Regions from separate parts of the Geobacillus sp. PK12 genome, predicted to be linked through region 2. Evidence: riboswitches for the same ligand, from Rfam matches in the RefSeq annotation. Region 2 holds a riboswitch; each other region holds the start of a gene.
The links. Region 2 has a riboswitch for S-adenosylmethionine ahead of ETR37_RS01870 (methionine biosynthesis PLP-dependent protein). Riboswitches for the same ligand answer to the same signal wherever they lie in the genome.

Region 1 (5,264 bases), on a different contig from region 2:
TGTGTTCGGCTTTGACATTCAGCCTGAGGCCATCACCGCCGCTTCCGCCCGCCTCGCGGAACATGGGCTATGCGGGCGGGCGACGTTGTTCGAGCGAAGCCATAGTGAACTGCTTGAGGCGCTTCCCGCCGATGTACACGGGCGCATCGCCGGCGCGGTGTTCAACCTCGGCTATTTGCCGGGCGGCAATAAGCAAATCGTCACCCAGCCGGAATCGACGATCGAAGCGGTCCGCCAGTTGCTTTCCGTCATGAAGCCGGGCGGCGTCATCGTTCTTGTCGTCTACCACGGCCATCCGGAAGGAAAGCGCGAACGCGACGCGCTCCTTGATTACGTCCGTTCTCTTGATCAACGGCGCGTCCATGCCTTGAAATACGAATTCATCAATCGGCAAAACAACCCGCCGTTTTTGCTCGCGCTCGAGAATCGGGCGGATGGGGGCGCCTGATTCCGTCCGATCCGCCGACGAACCACTGCTCTTGCCAATACAAGCAAACGGCCGCCCTTATGAAAAGGACAGCCGTTTTTGCCGCTCCTGCCAAAAGCGGTATGCTTTTCCGTTCCAATAGAAAAACTGCGACGCCGCCCCGCCGGCGCGGACGAGCCGGCGCGCCAGCCGGCGCAGCCCGCGCTGCTTTTTCACCTTGGCATCCGACAAATACAACCCAAGAAGCCCTCGGTGAATAAGGCGGTGAAACTCGCCGTGCGGAAGGGCGCCGACATGGCGGTCGGCCTCTTCGATGAAATGGCAAAGCCGCTCAAGCATCACCGTTTCATTCGGATAGTAAAAGCAAAAGTTTAAATCGCCGCCGTCCCGGTCTTCCTCCTGGTCGATCAAATAGTCGAGCAAAATGTGCAGTCCTTGAATGTACGGAAAATAACCGTCGCGCACTTGTCTCGCCATCTCCGGCGGCAGCGATTCGCCAAACGCATAGGCGACGAGGCAGAAAATGCCGAGCGTCGAACCGGAGCAGGCGGAAAACTCATACCATTCCATCGGCGGCAAGGCGTCTTTGTATTGCGCGAACCATTTCTCCAGCCGCGGCACCCGATCGCTCGCTTCGACATGTTTATGCACTTGCAAGTCGCAATAATATCCGGCCAATTCATGCAAAAATGGGGCGATCGTCTCATAATGGCGCACCGTCTCGAGCACCTCTTGGCACGTGCGGACGAGCGCCGGCAAATAGCCGCCGTCTTCCTGTTCGCGGCGATGGCGGTAATAGTTCGACGGCTCCGCGCCGATCGTCAAAGCGTCCGGCATCGAATCGTGCAAGGCGCGAAAGTCGAGCGGATCGAGCGAGGTGCTGCGGTCGCACAAATTATCCAAATAATCGCTGATCGTCTGGTAAGCCACGATAAAGCGGATGCAATCCTCCATGTTTTCTCCGGCCAAGAGCGCCAAAATGGAGCCGCCTTCGCAATGGAACGTTTTCGAAGCGATGCTCGCCAAGGCCTGGCGCCGCAATTCCGGGTCGGGAATGCGCTCGGCCTGGCGCCGCCAATAGGCAAGCTCGCGGTGGACAAGCGGAAGCACGTCACGATACACCATTTTCATCAAGGCGATGGGGTTTTTCGGAATGTTCAATCGGCTCACCTCAGGTGCAAACACCATGGTCTCGTCTCCTAGCATTTCCATCTTATCAGCAACCAAAATCGTTTCGCGTCTGAACAGCCTGCGATCTCGTCTTCCAGTATTGCCATCAATGCGGCCGGGGCAAACCATAAAAGGGTTGGCGATGGAATGAAAAAACCGCTCAACAACGGTTCTTCTCACGTTGAGAAGCTTTGTGAAATCGGATCTTCTTTCCCGATCCCAACCACTCATCGGGCGAAACGAAACGTTTTTCACCAATCCCGATCAGGCGCGCTCACTTTCGTTGGCGATTTGGACGCAGCGTTGTACAATACATGGTGAACGATCGATTTTGCAGCAGAAAGGAACGAACGCCCATGATTTACCCATACAAAGGCAAAACGCCGCAAATTGCCGCCTCCGCCTTTATCGCCGACTATGTGACGATCACCGGCGATGTCGTGATCGGCGAAGAGACGAGCATTTGGTTCAATACCGTCATTCGCGGCGATGTGGCGCCAACGGTGATTGGCAACCGGGTCAATATTCAAGATAACTCAATTTTGCATCAAAGTCCAAACAATCCGCTTATCATTGAAGACGGTGTAACAGTCGGCCATCAAGTCATTTTGCACAGCGCCATCGTTCGCAAAAACGCGCTCATCGGCATGGGCTCGATCATTTTGGACCGCGCGGAAATCGGGGAAGGCGCGTTTATCGGCGCCGGCAGTTTAGTGCCGCCGGGCAAAAAAATTCCGCCCAACACGCTCGCCCTCGGCCGGCCGGCGAAAGTCGTCCGCGAACTGACGGAAGACGACATCCGTGAAATGGAGCGCATACGCCGCGAATATGTCGAGAAAGGGCAGTATTACAAAGCGCTGCAGCAACAGCGGACATCGTGCGCCAACAAAAAAGAGCTGCCGTGATCAGGCAGCTCTTTTTCTTTCATCACTTGTCCGCCAACGCCAGCGCTTGTTCTTTCAACAAGGCGGCTTTGTCGGTGCGCTCCCACGGCAGGTCGATGTCCGTACGCCCAAAATGGCCGTAAGCAGCCGTCTGTTTGTAAATCGGGCGGCGAAGGTCGAGCATTTTGATGATGCCCGCCGGGCGGAGATCGAAGTTGTTGCGCACGACCTCAATCAAAATGTCTTCCGACACTTTGCCGGTGCCGAACGTATCGATCGAAATCGAAACTGGGCGGGCGACGCCGATCGCGTAGGCAAGCTGCACTTCGCATTTGTCGGCCAGTCCTGCCGCGACGATGTTTTTCGCGACATAGCGGGCCGCATACGCCGCCGAGCGGTCGACTTTCGTCGGATCTTTGCCCGAGAACGCGCCGCCGCCGTGGCGGGCGTAGCCGCCGTACGTATCGACGATGATTTTGCGCCCCGTCAACCCAGCATCCCCTTGCGGACCGCCGATGACAAACCGTCCTGTCGGGTTGATGAAATATTTCGTGTTCTCATCAAGCAGCTCTGCGGGCACGACCGGCTTGATGACCTGTTCTTTAATGTCGCGCTCGATTTGCTCTTGCGTAATTTCCGGATGGTGCTGCGCGGAAACGACGATCGTATCGACGCGCACCGGTTTGCCGTTTTCATCGTATTCGATCGTCACTTGCGTTTTCCCGTCCGGCCGCAAGTACGGCAAGACATCCGTTTTGCGCACTTCCGCCAATCGGCGCGCCAAGCGGTGCGCAAGCGAAATCGGCAACGGCATCAATTCTTCCGTCTCATTGCAGGCGAACCCAAACATCAATCCTTGGTCGCCGGCGCCAATCGCTTCAATTTCCTCGTCAGTCATCTGACCTTCGCGCGCCTCAAGCGCCCGGTTCACCCCCATCGCAATGTCCGGCGATTGTTCGTCAATCGACGTCAGCACCGCGCACGTATCGGCGTCAAATCCGTATTTGGCGCGCGTGTAGCCGATCTCCCGGACCGTATCGCGGACGATGCGCGGAATGTCCACGTATGTTGATGTCGTGATTTCCCCGCTCACGAGCACCAGCCCGGTCGTGACGCTCGTTTCGCAGGCGACGCGGGCGTTCGGATCTTTTTCCAAAATGGCATCCAAAATGGCGTCAGAAATTTGGTCGCAAATTTTATCCGGATGTCCTTCCGTCACAGACTCTGAAGTAAACAAGCGGCGTTTGGCTGACATTCGGTTTGTTTCCTCCTCTTGGCATAATGTGGCAACACGGAACTCATTTCCCTTTTTCCCTTCGCAATATAAAAAACCTTTCCTGTAACGGCTGAGGAAAGGTCATGGCAATCGTATTGCTTCCTTTCACTCTTATCGTTCAAGGACTGCGCCTTGCCACAGGTTAGCACCATTTCACACATGTACAGTTGTGACGGTTGCTGGGCTTCATCGGGCCTGTCCCTCCACCGGCTCGGGATAAGAGTATCCGTTCAATGACTTATCTTATCGCAATGGAATCGGCAAAGTCAACTATCAAAATTCATTTTTTATCATTTCCAGCCGAGAAAATTCTTTCCTCAAGGAAATCGACACATTGGGCAAAATAAAGTTTGAAAAACCCACACAATTAGTATGGACTATTAATAAAAATGTGTTATACTATTTTCAAGAGTGATTTCAAAAAGAAGGCAGGTTTTGAATATGGGGATCGCAAACATGACGAATAAGCTTGATGTATTGCTGCAAAAACCGTACGTGCATCATCAACTGTCCGTCGCCGAGCTCGTCGAGAAAGTCCTGCAGCGGAACGAAGGACGGCTGACGCACACCGGAGCCGTCGCGGTCACGACCGGCAAGTACACAGGGCGGTCGCCGAAAGACAAATACATCGTCGAAGAACCGTCAACGAAGCAAACGATCGACTGGGGAGCGGTCAACCAGCCGATGTCTCCGGAGACGTTTGATAAACTGTACGACAAAGTGCTCGACTATTTAATGAAGAAAGATGAACTGTTCGTGTTTAAAGGCTTTGCCGGCGCCGATCCGAAATACCGGCTGCCGATTCAAGTCGTCAACGAATTCGCCTGGCACAACTTGTTCGTCCATCAGCTGTTCATTCGGCCGAACGCCGAAGAGCTCGCCGTGCATGAGCCGCAATTCACCGTCATTTGCGCGCCGAACTTTAAAGCCGACCCGAAAGTCGACGGCACGCGCTCGGAAGCGTTCATCATCATCTCGTTTGAACGGCGCACCGTGTTGATCGGCGGCACCGAGTATGCCGGCGAAATGAAAAAATCGATTTTCTCGGTGATGAACTATTTGCTGCCGGAACAAGGCATCCTGCCGATGCACTGCTCGGCCAACGTCGGCCAGGAAGGCGACGTCGCCCTCTTTTTCGGCTTGTCGGGAACGGGAAAAACGACGCTCTCGACCGACCCGAACCGCCGCTTGATCGGCGATGATGAACACGGCTGGTCAAGCCGCGGTATTTTCAACATCGAAGGCGGCTGCTATGCGAAATGCATCAACCTATCGCGCGAGAAAGAGCCGCAAATTTTTGACGCCATCGGCTTCGGCGCGGTGCTCGAAAACGTCGTCCTCGATGACGCGACGCGGGTGCCGAATTACGACGACGGCACGCTGACGGAAAACACGCGCGCCGCCTACCCGCTTCAGGCGATCCAAAACATCATCGACCCGAGCGTCGCCGGCCATCCGTCCACGATCGTGTTTTTGACGGCTGATGCGTTCGGCGTCCTGCCGCCGA
Region 2 (5,264 bases):
GCACGCAGTCCGGACACCAAGTTGTGTAAAACTTCATAATCGCTGGCTTATCGCCGGAAATGGCCGCCTCGAATTGCTCAGCTGTTTCAATCTGTCTCACATTCGTTCCCTCCCTTTCATGTTGCCGTTCATCTTTACTTTACCATATGGCAAGGCAAAAAAAGAACGGGGACGCCTTCACCTTGGGCAGTCGTTTTTGCATACAACAGTAAGAAAAGGGGGGAAAGTGTGAGCAAAGAACTGGAAAAGGCGCTCGAAGGTTGGGTGGCGTCACGCAAAGAAGGGCATGAAACGTTCATCCGCCTGTTTGAACAATGGGGAAAGGACTTTAACAAACAGCTGCAAGAAATCGAAAAATTGAACAATGGATTTTTAAAAAGTGTGCAAGGCAACTTAGACTACATCGAGCAATGGTTTGCGAAGAAGGAGCGGGAATTTGCCGAGCTGTTCCGCCGATTTGGATGACAAAATGGCCTTTGCGCCCATACGCCCCGCTAAGCCGGTGAATACGATACAGTAAACGGAGAAGGAGGTGCACATTATGATGGGCTTCTGCGGTTATGGTTATCCTTACGGCTACGGCTATGGCGGTGGCTATGGCGGTGGCTATGGCGGTGGCTATGGCGGTGGCTTTGTGCTGATTGTCGTGTTGTTCATTTTGTTGATTATTGTCGGCGCGGCATTTGTCGCCTAACGGAAAAAGCGAAAGGGATACGGGCCGTTTCGGCGCCACGGAGCGGCTCGTATTTTTCTTTCCCTAATTTGATGCACGCCGAGGCGGGAGCATCATACGATATAGCAGGGAGAAGGAGGCGGAACGATGGATCAGCAATTTTTTAAAAACATCGAAAAGAAAACAGGTGTCAATATGAAAGACGTTTTTGAGCTCGCCAACTCGCTGCAAAACGCCAATTTCAGCGATGAAAAAACGGTGCGCCAAGTGGTGAAGCGGGTGGCGCAAATTGCCAACCGGAAAGTGCCAAAAGAACTTGAGGATCAAATCGTCAAGGCGATCGTCCATAACGGCAAGCAAATTGATTTCAATACGATCGCCAATATGCTGAACAACAAAAAGTAAGCAAAAGGGAGCTTGCGTGCGCACAGCTCCCTTTTGCTCTGCTTGGCTCAGGAGAGCGAAACGATGTTCGATGATCCCAAGCCTTGGATCAGTGTAGACGAGGCTGTTCTATGGCCATCATTCGAGCGATTTCACCATCGTGACATGTGGGATGCCGGCGTCCATAAAGACGCCGGAGACGGTCGTATAGCCGAGCTTTTGGTAAAACGGTTCTGCGTGCGTCTGGGCGTTCAGTTTCGCCGTTTTCGCCCCTTTTGTTTTCGCCAGCTGTTCGATCGCTTCCATCACCATCCGTCCGGCGCCGCGGCCGCGGTAGGACGGCAGGACGCAAATGCGCTCGATTTTGCCGACGCCTTCGTCAATGAAACGGAGTCGCCCAGCACCGACCGGTGTTTGGCCATCATACAGGACGAGGTGGAACGAGTCGTCCTCGAATGCGTCGATTTCCTCGTCTTCCGGCACGTTTTGCTCCTCAATGAATACGAGCCGGCGGACGCGCAAGGCGTCTTCGTACAAAGCGCGATCTTGCGTTGTGCCAATCGCAATGTTCATCTCAGACCGTTTCCTTTCCTCCGACGATAAACGTTTCATAGACGGTCCACGAGCCGTTTTCCAGCTGATAGAGAAGATGGAAGCGGTCGACGGTCTCCTCGAAGTGCACATCTTGCAGCTTCAGCTGGCTGTAGACGTCCGCATATTCTGCGCCCGGCAAATCGCGGCCGATCGTAATGTGAGGCACGAACACAAACTCCGGCTTTCCGGCGAACAAGCCGCTGTGCAGTTGTTCATGAAGGCGCTCGAGCACGTCGTTTGGTTCCACCTTCAAATAAATGATGTTGCTTGTCGGGTAAAACGAGCTGAATTTCGTCACTTTGATCGGAATGGGAGGTGTTTCCGCCGCAATGCGGCGCAACTCTTTCGCCATTTTTTTTATTTGCTCCTCATCCGCTTCAAATGGGTATTTCAGCGTAATATGCGGCGGGATGAGGGCGTAATGGCTGTCGTACCGTTTCCGGTACGAGTTGGCGAAGTCCTGAATCCGTTTTGGCGGAAAGATCACAATGCCGTACTTCATTTTGTTTTCCCTCCTTGAACCAGTTCTTTTTCCATGCACAGGAAACGCACGGAATGGATGCGGCGGCTTCGACATCTTTGAAGTTGCTCCGTTTTGTCCTATAACGATAAAACAGCGGCTACGGCCCGGGGTACATCCGGCTGCCAATACGTCCACGCATGGCCGCCTTCGAACTCATGGTACGTATAAGCAAACCGTTTTTCCATAAACAAGTCCCGCGCCATTCGATTCGGGGTGATAAAATCGCGCACATGGCCATCCGTCGTTTTCACCGCTGTTTCCTCTGTGCCAACAGAATGGTAAAGCGAAAGGAGCGATGGATCGCGGAATGAGCGGATGCGCGCCAATACCGAGTCATCGATATAGGGGGACTGCATGGCGATTTTCCCAAATGTATGCGGATACAACAACCCGGCTAGAAGCGACACCGTTCCGCCGAGCGAATCGCCGATCAGCGCCCGGCCTTTGCCCATTTGGTATGTCGGCAGTTCGCGGTCCAAAAACGGGACGAGTTCATGGGCTAAAAAACGAAGGTATGCTTCGTGCTTTCGGCCTTCCGGGTGGTATTTCTCGTAGCGGTCGTTGACGTTCCGATACGGGATGCCGACGACGATCGTCCCGTCGATTGTTCCTTCTGCCATCAGCGTTTCGATGACGGTTTTCATTTTTCCATACATAAAATAATCTTTGCCATCTTGCGCGATTAATAAAGAATATTTGTAAAGCGGCGAAAAATTGCTTGGCAAGTAGACGAGCAGTTCGATTTCTTCTTGCAGCTCTCCGCTGTACAACTTGCAGTCGCGCATCGTTCCTGTTGCTGTCGCCATGACCATCCTCCATGAAAGCGTAAGTTCATCTGTTATTGTAACATATTTGCGCCAAAAGATGTTAACGAAGGGCTCGAATTTTTTGCGAATTTGCCGAATCGTGCCATTCACAAAAAAATGGCTTGCAAAAACGGGGGGAATGCGCTACATTTTTTATTAAAATTAGAAAAATTGAATACGCGTCTCATTCTTATCAAGAGAAGCGGAGGGAACTGGCCCAATGAAGCTTCAGCAACCAGCCGCCCGGCGGCCAGGTGCTAAATCCAGCGAATTGAGCATTCAATTCGGCAGATAAGAAGAAGCATGACCATGTGCGTATGGAAAAGTCTTCTTCTTAGAAGACTTTTTTTATTTACTCAAGCGGCCGCTCCCTCAACCGAGGGGCGTCGAGGATCAAGGCCCTCGGCCGCTGCCCGACAGACAGCGGCGCTTCGTTGGGCGTCAAATGGTCGGCCGTTGATCCATGATGGAATTTTCAGCAGAAGGAGAGAGATGAGATGGAGAAACTGGAGACGTTGTTAGCGCAAATTGGCAATCGGAGCGAAACGGTGACGGGGACGGTCAACCCGCCCGTCTATTTCTCGACCGCCTACCGCCATGCTGGCCTCGGAGAGTCGACCGGGTTTGACTACATCCGCACCGGCAACCCAACGCGCAAAATCGTCGAAGAAGCGATCGCGAGACTGGAAGGCGGCGACCAAGGCTATGCGTTCAGCTCCGGCATGGCCGCCATTCAGACGGTGCTCGCCTTGTTTGAGAGCGGAGACGAGTTTCTCGTATCGGCCGACCTTTACGGCGGCACGTACCGCCTGTTTGAGCGCGGCTGGCGCAAGTACGGTCTCGGCTTTCATTACGTCGATTTTGCTGATCTTGCCGCGGTGGAAGCGTGTATCACCGAAAAAACGAAAGCCATCTTTTTGGAAACGCCGACGAACCCATTGATGCAGGAGACGGATATTGCCGCTGTCTCCGCGCTTGCCAAACGGCATGGGCTTTTGTTGATCGTTGACAACACGTTTTATACACCGGTGCTTCAACGCCCGATCGAACAAGGCGCCGATATTGTCATCCACAGCGCCACGAAATATTTAGGCGGCCATAACGATGTGCTGGCTGGCCTTGTCGTCGCCAAGGGCGAGGATCTCTGTCAACGCTTGGCCGAGTACCAGAACGCCATCGGCGCGGTGTTGTCACCGTTTGATTCGTGGCTGTTGATTCGCGGGATGAAAACGTTGGCTCTCCGGATGCGTCAACATGAAGAAAACGCCAAGCGCATCAGCGCCTTTTTGCGCGAACATGAAGATGTGACTGACGTCCTGTACCCAGGGCGAGGAGGGATGCTGTCATTCCGGATTGCCGATGAAAAGTGGGTGAACGGGTTTTTAAAAAGCTTGCGCCTCATTACGTTCGCGGAAAGCTTAGGCGGAGTTGAAAGCTTCATCACGTACCCGGCGACGCAGACGCATGCGGACATTCCAGAGGAAATCCGCATCCAAAACGGCGTCTGCAACCGACTGCTCCGCTTCTCGGTCGGCATCGAACATGCGGATGATTTAATCGCCGACTTGGCGCAAGCGTTCAAACACATGAAAGAGGTGTAAGCGATGGAACGGGAATGGTCGTTTTCAACGAAACTGCTCCATAATGAATGGAAAGTCGATCGCCACACGGGAGCGGTGAGCGTGCCGATCCAGCATGCCTCCACGTTCCATCAGTTCGATTTCGATTCATTCGGCAAATACGACTACAGCCGCTCCGGCAACCCGACGCGCGAGGCGCTCGAGGAAACGATCGCGGCGTTAGAAGGCGGCGTGCGCGGATTCGCCTTCGCTTCTGGCATGGCGGCCATTTCGACGGCGTTTTTGCTCTTGTCCCGAGGCGACCACGTCCTCGTGACTGAAGACGTCTACGGCGGCACGTACCGGATGATCACGGAAGTGTTGACCCGCTTTGGCATCGAGCATACGTTTGTCGATATGACCGATTTAAACGCAGTGGCCGAAAACATCCGACCGAACACGAAAGTCATTTATATGGAAACGCCGTCCAACCCATTGTTAAAAGTGACCGATATTCAAGGCGTCGTCAAACTGGCGAAAGCGCACGGCTGTTTGACGTTCTTGGATAATACGTTCATGACGCCGGCGCTGCAGCGGCCGCTTGACCTTGGCGTCGATATTGTCCTTCACAGCGCCACGAAATTTTTAGCCGGCCATAGCGACGTCGTCGCCGGATTGGCCGTGGTGAAAGATGAAGAGTTGGGAAAAGAGCTGTACAAACTGCA
Region 3 (5,264 bases), 130 kb from region 2:
CATAGCCTTCCAAGTTGACAAACCGGAGCGCTTCGCTCACTTTTTGGCGGATGTCCGCTTCTTTCATCTTTTTCACGCGCAAGCCAAATGCCACGTTTTCAAACACATCGAGGTGAGGAAACAACGCATAGTCTTGAAAGACAGTGTTGACTTGCCGTTTGTTCGGCGGGACGTTTTGAATCGGCTTCCCGTGGAAATAAATCGTTCCTTCCGTCGGTTCGATAAACCCGGCAATCAGCCGCAAAATCGTCGTCTTCCCGCACCCTGACGGGCCAAGCAGCGTATAAAACTTCCCGCGCTCCATCGCAAAACTGACGTCATCCAATACGACCGTTCCGTCGTATTCCTTCGTCACTCGCTCGAAGCGGATGATCTCTTCCCCGTTCACTTCCAGCCCCCCGTCTTCTTGATGTTCACTATTCCTAATTAGAACATAGGAGAGTGGAAAGTGCAACGGAAAAATCCTTGATCACACGTATGAAAACTGAATTTTTCCTGAAGATCCCGCCGTCATTTTTCTATTTTATCTTCATTGTTTGGACGTGTAAGCGAGATTATGCGGGAGCCAGGGAAGCGCTCTTGATGAACGTGAGAAGCAATGAGATAAGCATGTTGACGGTCGCCTTGAATCCACTCCGCCAACCGATCGCGACTTAGCCTATCAAGGGAATTGAACGGTTCATCCATCAAATACAATTCGACCGGGCGGGCTAAAGCAATCGCAATATGCAGTTTTTGTTTTGTTCCTAATGAATACTGATCCACCGGGAGCGGGAGCATCTCCTCCATTCCAAGCAGACTGCATAATTCGTTCGCTTTGCGGACGTACTGTTGATCCAGCTTCCATAAAAGCCGGAAACATTCGATATTTTCATAACCCGTCAATTTTGAAAACATGACAGTCTCGGATGTCACATAAGACAAATGAGCGCGCATGTCGGGAAGCTGAATCGGATTGCCTTTATAAAAGGCTTGATAATGCAGCTCTCCTTTATCGAGCAATCCCGAAATAATATGCAAAAGAGTCGTTTTCCCCACTCCATTGGGGCCGGTGAGAAGCACGGTCTCCCCTGAAAAAATGGAAAATGAGAATTGCTGAAAAATCGTGGCTCCCCCATCATAGCGATACGTCAAGTTTTGCAATGAAAATAACGGTTCCATCTATTTCTTCCCCTTTTCCTGCTTGGCTCTTCACCAAAAGTTGTACTTGATTTTTTCTGAACTCTATTTACGCTTGTAAGGGAAAATCAACAAATCAGTGATTTTTTCAAATCTTTGTGCAGGAAGCTGTATTGCTTGTCAAGTACATGTTGTGGTGAAGAGCCAAAACTTTTTTCAAAAACATTCTGTGTCTATCTCATCCTTCGCACTAAACGAGAATAAACCCCGCCGTAAAGCAGCACCAATACAATAAATCCTATTTTGATGGGCATGCTGGCCGCTTTTAGGCGAAAAGCAACTCCAATCAACACAACAAGCGGCAGGCTAATCAGAATAAAATACGGCCACGACCATTGTTTCACCCACTTCACTCCTGTCTGCGATGCGGTTTCTAGTAAATTCCTTGTTAATATCATCCATTTTAATCATACACCTTGACTCTAAAAAAAAAGAGAAATCGTTCGACAATTTTGTCTTTTTTACATATTTCGACATATTTCATGCTATTGAAATGAAACAGAGATGCTTTTAAGAGCTTGGTACAAGGTAAGCGTTGATCCGAGAAATTCTTTTTTGAAATTTCCTTGCTTCACCGTATTGAATAATTTCGAAAAATACATTAAATTATATAGTAATCATCAAAACGCTGCCGAACAATTGCATACGACATTCTTATCAAGAGAGGGGGAGGGACTGGCCCGGTGAACCCTCAGCAACCTGGCCCGCGGCCAAGGTGCTAAATCCAGACAGGCGGAAGCCTGGAAGATAAGAAGAAGCGAATGAAAAGTCTTCTTCTTATAGAAGGCTTTTTTCTTTTACTACGGAGAAACGGGGGAATCGAACGTGGGATTGCTGGATGAGTTGAAAGAGCGCATTCTCATCGCCGACGGGGCGATGGGAACGCTTTTATATTCGCACGGCATTGACCGTTGTTTTGAAGAATTGAATCTATCCAATCCAGATGAAATCGTCCATATTCATGAAGCGTATATCGCCGCGGGCGCCGACGTCATTCAGACGAATACATACGGCGCCAACTATGTGAAACTCGCCCGCTACGGCCTTGAAGATGAGGTGCCGGCCATCAACCGCGCGGCGGTGCGGCTCGCCAGGCAAGCGGCGAACGGGCGGGCGTACGTGCTCGGGACGATCGGGGGGCTACGCACGTTAAACAAAAGCGTCGTCACGCTCGAAGAAGTGAAACGGACGTTTCGCGAGCAGCTGTTTGTGCTGCTGGCTGAAGGGGTTGATGGCGTGCTGTTCGAGACGTATTACGATTTGGAAGAGTTGGAGACGGTGCTTGCCATCGCCCGCAAAGAAACGGATTTGCCGATCATCGCCCATGTGTCGCTCCATGAAGTCGGCGTTTTGCAAGACGGCACGCCGCTCGCGGACGCCCTTGCCCGCCTAGAGGCGCTCGGAGCCGATGTCGTCGGACTGAACTGTCGTCTCGGTCCATATCATATGCTTCGGTCGCTCGAGGAAGTGCCGCTGCCGAAGCAGGCGTTTTTGTCGGCGTATCCGAACGCCAGCCTCCCGGATTACCGCGATGGCCGGCTTGTCTATGAGACGAACGCGGAATATTTTGAAGAGGCGGCCAAAGCGTTCCGCGATCAAGGGGTGCGCTTGATCGGCGGGTGCTGCGGCACGACGCCGAAACATATTGAGGCAATGGCAAAGGCGCTCGCCGACCGGACGCCGGTGACGGAAAAAACGGTGAAGCGGCGCACGGCATCTGTATCGGTGCAAGCCGATCGGCCCGCGCCGACTCCGCTTCCCGAGCTCGCCCGCACGCGCCGCTCGGTCATTGTCGAACTCGATCCGCCGAAGCAACTCGGCATTGACAAGTTTCTCGCTGGGGCGAAAGCGCTCCATGACGCTGGCATCGACGCGCTGACGTTAGCTGACAACTCACTTGCCACGCCGCGCATCAGCAACGCCGCTGTCGCCACGATCATCAAGGAGCGGCTCGGCGTCCGCCCGCTTGTGCATATTACATGCCGCGATCGCAATTTGATCGGCTTGCAGTCGCATTTGATGGGCTTGCATACGCTCGGCATCACCGATGTGCTCGCCATTACCGGCGACCCGTCGAAAATCGGCGACTTCCCAGGAGCAACGTCGGTGTATGATTTATCATCGTTCGATTTGATCCGCTTGATCCGCCAGTTTAACGAAGGGCTGTCGTACTCGGGCAAACCGCTTGGGCAAAAAACGAACTTCTCGATCGGCGCTGCGTTCAACCCGAACGTCCGCCATTTGGATAAAGCAGTTGAGCGAATGGAGAAAAAAATTCAATGCGGCGCCCACTATTTCTTGACCCAGCCGATTTACTCGGAAGAGAAAATCGTTGAAGTGCACGAAGCGACCAAGCATCTTGACACACCGATTTACATCGGCATTATGCCGCTTGTGAGCGCGCGCAACGCCGACTTTTTGCATCATGAAGTGCCGGGCATTACGCTCTCTGACGAGATTCGCGCCCGCATGGCCGCCTGCAGCGGTGACCCGGTGCAAGCAGCCAAGGAAGGCATCGCTATCGCCAAATCGCTCATTGACGCTGCGTTTGATTTGTTTAACGGCATTTATTTGATCACGCCGTTCTTGCGCTACGACATGACGGTCGAGCTCGTCCGCTACATTCACGAAAAAGAAGCGGCCGCCAAAGAAAGGAAGGTTGTTCATGGCTAACGTCACCTTAGAACAGCAACTGCAAAGAAAAATTCTTGTCATCGATGGCGCCATGGGCACGATGATCCAAAGCGCCAACCTATCGGCCGCCGACTTTGGCGGCGAGGCGTATGAAGGGTGCAACGAATATTTGACCCTCACCGCCCCGCATGTCATCCGCCGCATTCATGAAGCGTACCTAGAAGCCGGTGCTGATATCATTGAAACGAACACGTTCGGAGCGACACGCATCGTGCTTGACGAATATGGCCTCGGTCATTTGGCGCTTGAGCTGAACATCGAAGCGGCCAAACTCGCCAAACAAACGGCTGAGTCGTTCTCCACCCCGGACTGGCCGCGCTTTGTCGCTGGTTCGATGGGGCCGACGACGAAAACGTTGTCGGTGACAGGCGGCGCGACCTTTGAGGAACTCGTCGCCGCCTACGAAGAACAAGCGCGCGGGCTGCTGTTGGGCGGCGTCGATCTTCTGTTGCTGGAGACGTGCCAAGATACGCTGAATGTCAAAGCCGGTTTTCTCGGCATTTCGAAGGCGTTTGAAGCGGTCGGTCGCCGCGTGCCGCTCATGATTTCCGGCACGATCGAACCGATGGGCACGACACTCGCCGGGCAGGCGATCGATGCGTTTTTCATCTCGGTGCGCCATATGAAGCCGATCGCCGTCGGCTTAAACTGCGCGACAGGCCCCGAGTTTATGACCGACCATTTGCGCACGCTCGCCTCGCTCGCTGACACGGCGGTCAGCTGCTACCCGAACGCCGGTCTGCCGGATGAGGAAGGCCGCTATCATGAAACGCCGGAGATGTTGGCAGAGAAAATCCGCCGCTTTGCCGAAAAGGGATGGATCAACATCGTCGGCGGGTGTTGCGGCACGACGCCGGATCATATCCGCGCCATTGCCGAAGCGGTGCGTGATCTCCCGCCGCGGGCGATTCCGTCTTCGTTTGATGTCCACGCCGTTTCCGGCATCGAGGCGCTCATCTATGATGAAACGATGCGTCCGCTCTTTGTCGGCGAGCGGACAAACGTGATCGGCTCGCGCAAATTCAAGCGCCTCATCGCCGAAGGGAAATACGAAGAAGCGGCGGAAATCGCCCGCGCCCAAGTGAAAAACGGCGCCCATGTCATCGACATTTGCCTCGCCGACCCAGACCGCGACGAACTCCATGACATGGAGCAGTTCGTCCGCGAAGTCGTGAAAAAAGTGAAAGTGCCGCTTGTCATCGATTCGACCGACGAGCGCGTCATTGAACGCGCCCTCACCTATTCGCAAGGAAAAGCGATCATTAACTCGATCAACTTGGAAGACGGCGAGGAGCGGTTTGCAAAAGTCGTGCCGCTGCTTCATCAATACGGCGCCGCCGTCGTCGTCGGCACGATCGATGAACAGGGAATGGCGGTCACCGCCGAACGGA

Region 1: linked by a shared signal. The riboswitch ahead of metK (methionine adenosyltransferase) and the one ahead of ETR37_RS01870 (methionine biosynthesis PLP-dependent protein) in region 2 are both predicted to bind S-adenosylmethionine.
Region 3: linked by a shared signal. The riboswitch ahead of ETR37_RS01145 (bifunctional homocysteine S-methyltransferase/methylenetetrahydrofolate reductase) and the one ahead of ETR37_RS01870 (methionine biosynthesis PLP-dependent protein) in region 2 are both predicted to bind S-adenosylmethionine.

The regions. Positions count from the first base shown of each region.
Region 1 is NZ_SDKL01000020.1:27,062-32,325, reverse strand. It holds gene mnmM (tRNA 5-(aminomethyl)-2-thiouridylate-methyltransferase MnmM) at 1-448, shown strand, start outside; gene ETR37_RS08410 (tetraprenyl-beta-curcumene synthase family protein) at 506-1,615, opposite strand; gene ETR37_RS08405 (gamma carbonic anhydrase) at 1,954-2,502, shown strand; gene metK (methionine adenosyltransferase) at 2,525-3,736, opposite strand; SAM riboswitch class I at 3,866-3,980, opposite strand; gene pckA (phosphoenolpyruvate carboxykinase (ATP)) at 4,199-5,264, shown strand, end outside.
Region 2 is NZ_SDKL01000002.1:274,838-280,101, forward strand. It holds gene ETR37_RS01835 (thioredoxin family protein) at 1-100, opposite strand, end outside; gene ETR37_RS01840 (hypothetical protein) at 229-465, shown strand; gene ETR37_RS01845 (YjcZ family sporulation protein) at 542-694, shown strand; gene spoVIF (sporulation-specific transcription regulator SpoVIF) at 821-1,078, shown strand; gene ETR37_RS01855 (GNAT family N-acetyltransferase) at 1,196-1,630, opposite strand; gene ETR37_RS01860 (YjcG family protein) at 1,632-2,153, opposite strand; gene ETR37_RS01865 (alpha/beta hydrolase) at 2,252-2,980, opposite strand; SAM riboswitch class I at 3,168-3,278, shown strand; gene ETR37_RS01870 (methionine biosynthesis PLP-dependent protein) at 3,478-4,581, shown strand; gene metC (cystathionine beta-lyase) at 4,585-5,264, shown strand, end outside.
Region 3 is NZ_SDKL01000002.1:145,763-151,026, reverse strand. It holds gene ETR37_RS01155 (ABC transporter ATP-binding protein) at 1-388, opposite strand, end outside; gene ETR37_RS01150 (ABC transporter ATP-binding protein) at 511-1,161, opposite strand; gene ETR37_RS19010 (hypothetical protein) at 1,353-1,523, opposite strand; SAM riboswitch class I at 1,831-1,933, shown strand; gene ETR37_RS01145 (bifunctional homocysteine S-methyltransferase/methylenetetrahydrofolate reductase) at 2,005-3,852, shown strand; gene metH (methionine synthase) at 3,845-5,264, shown strand, end outside.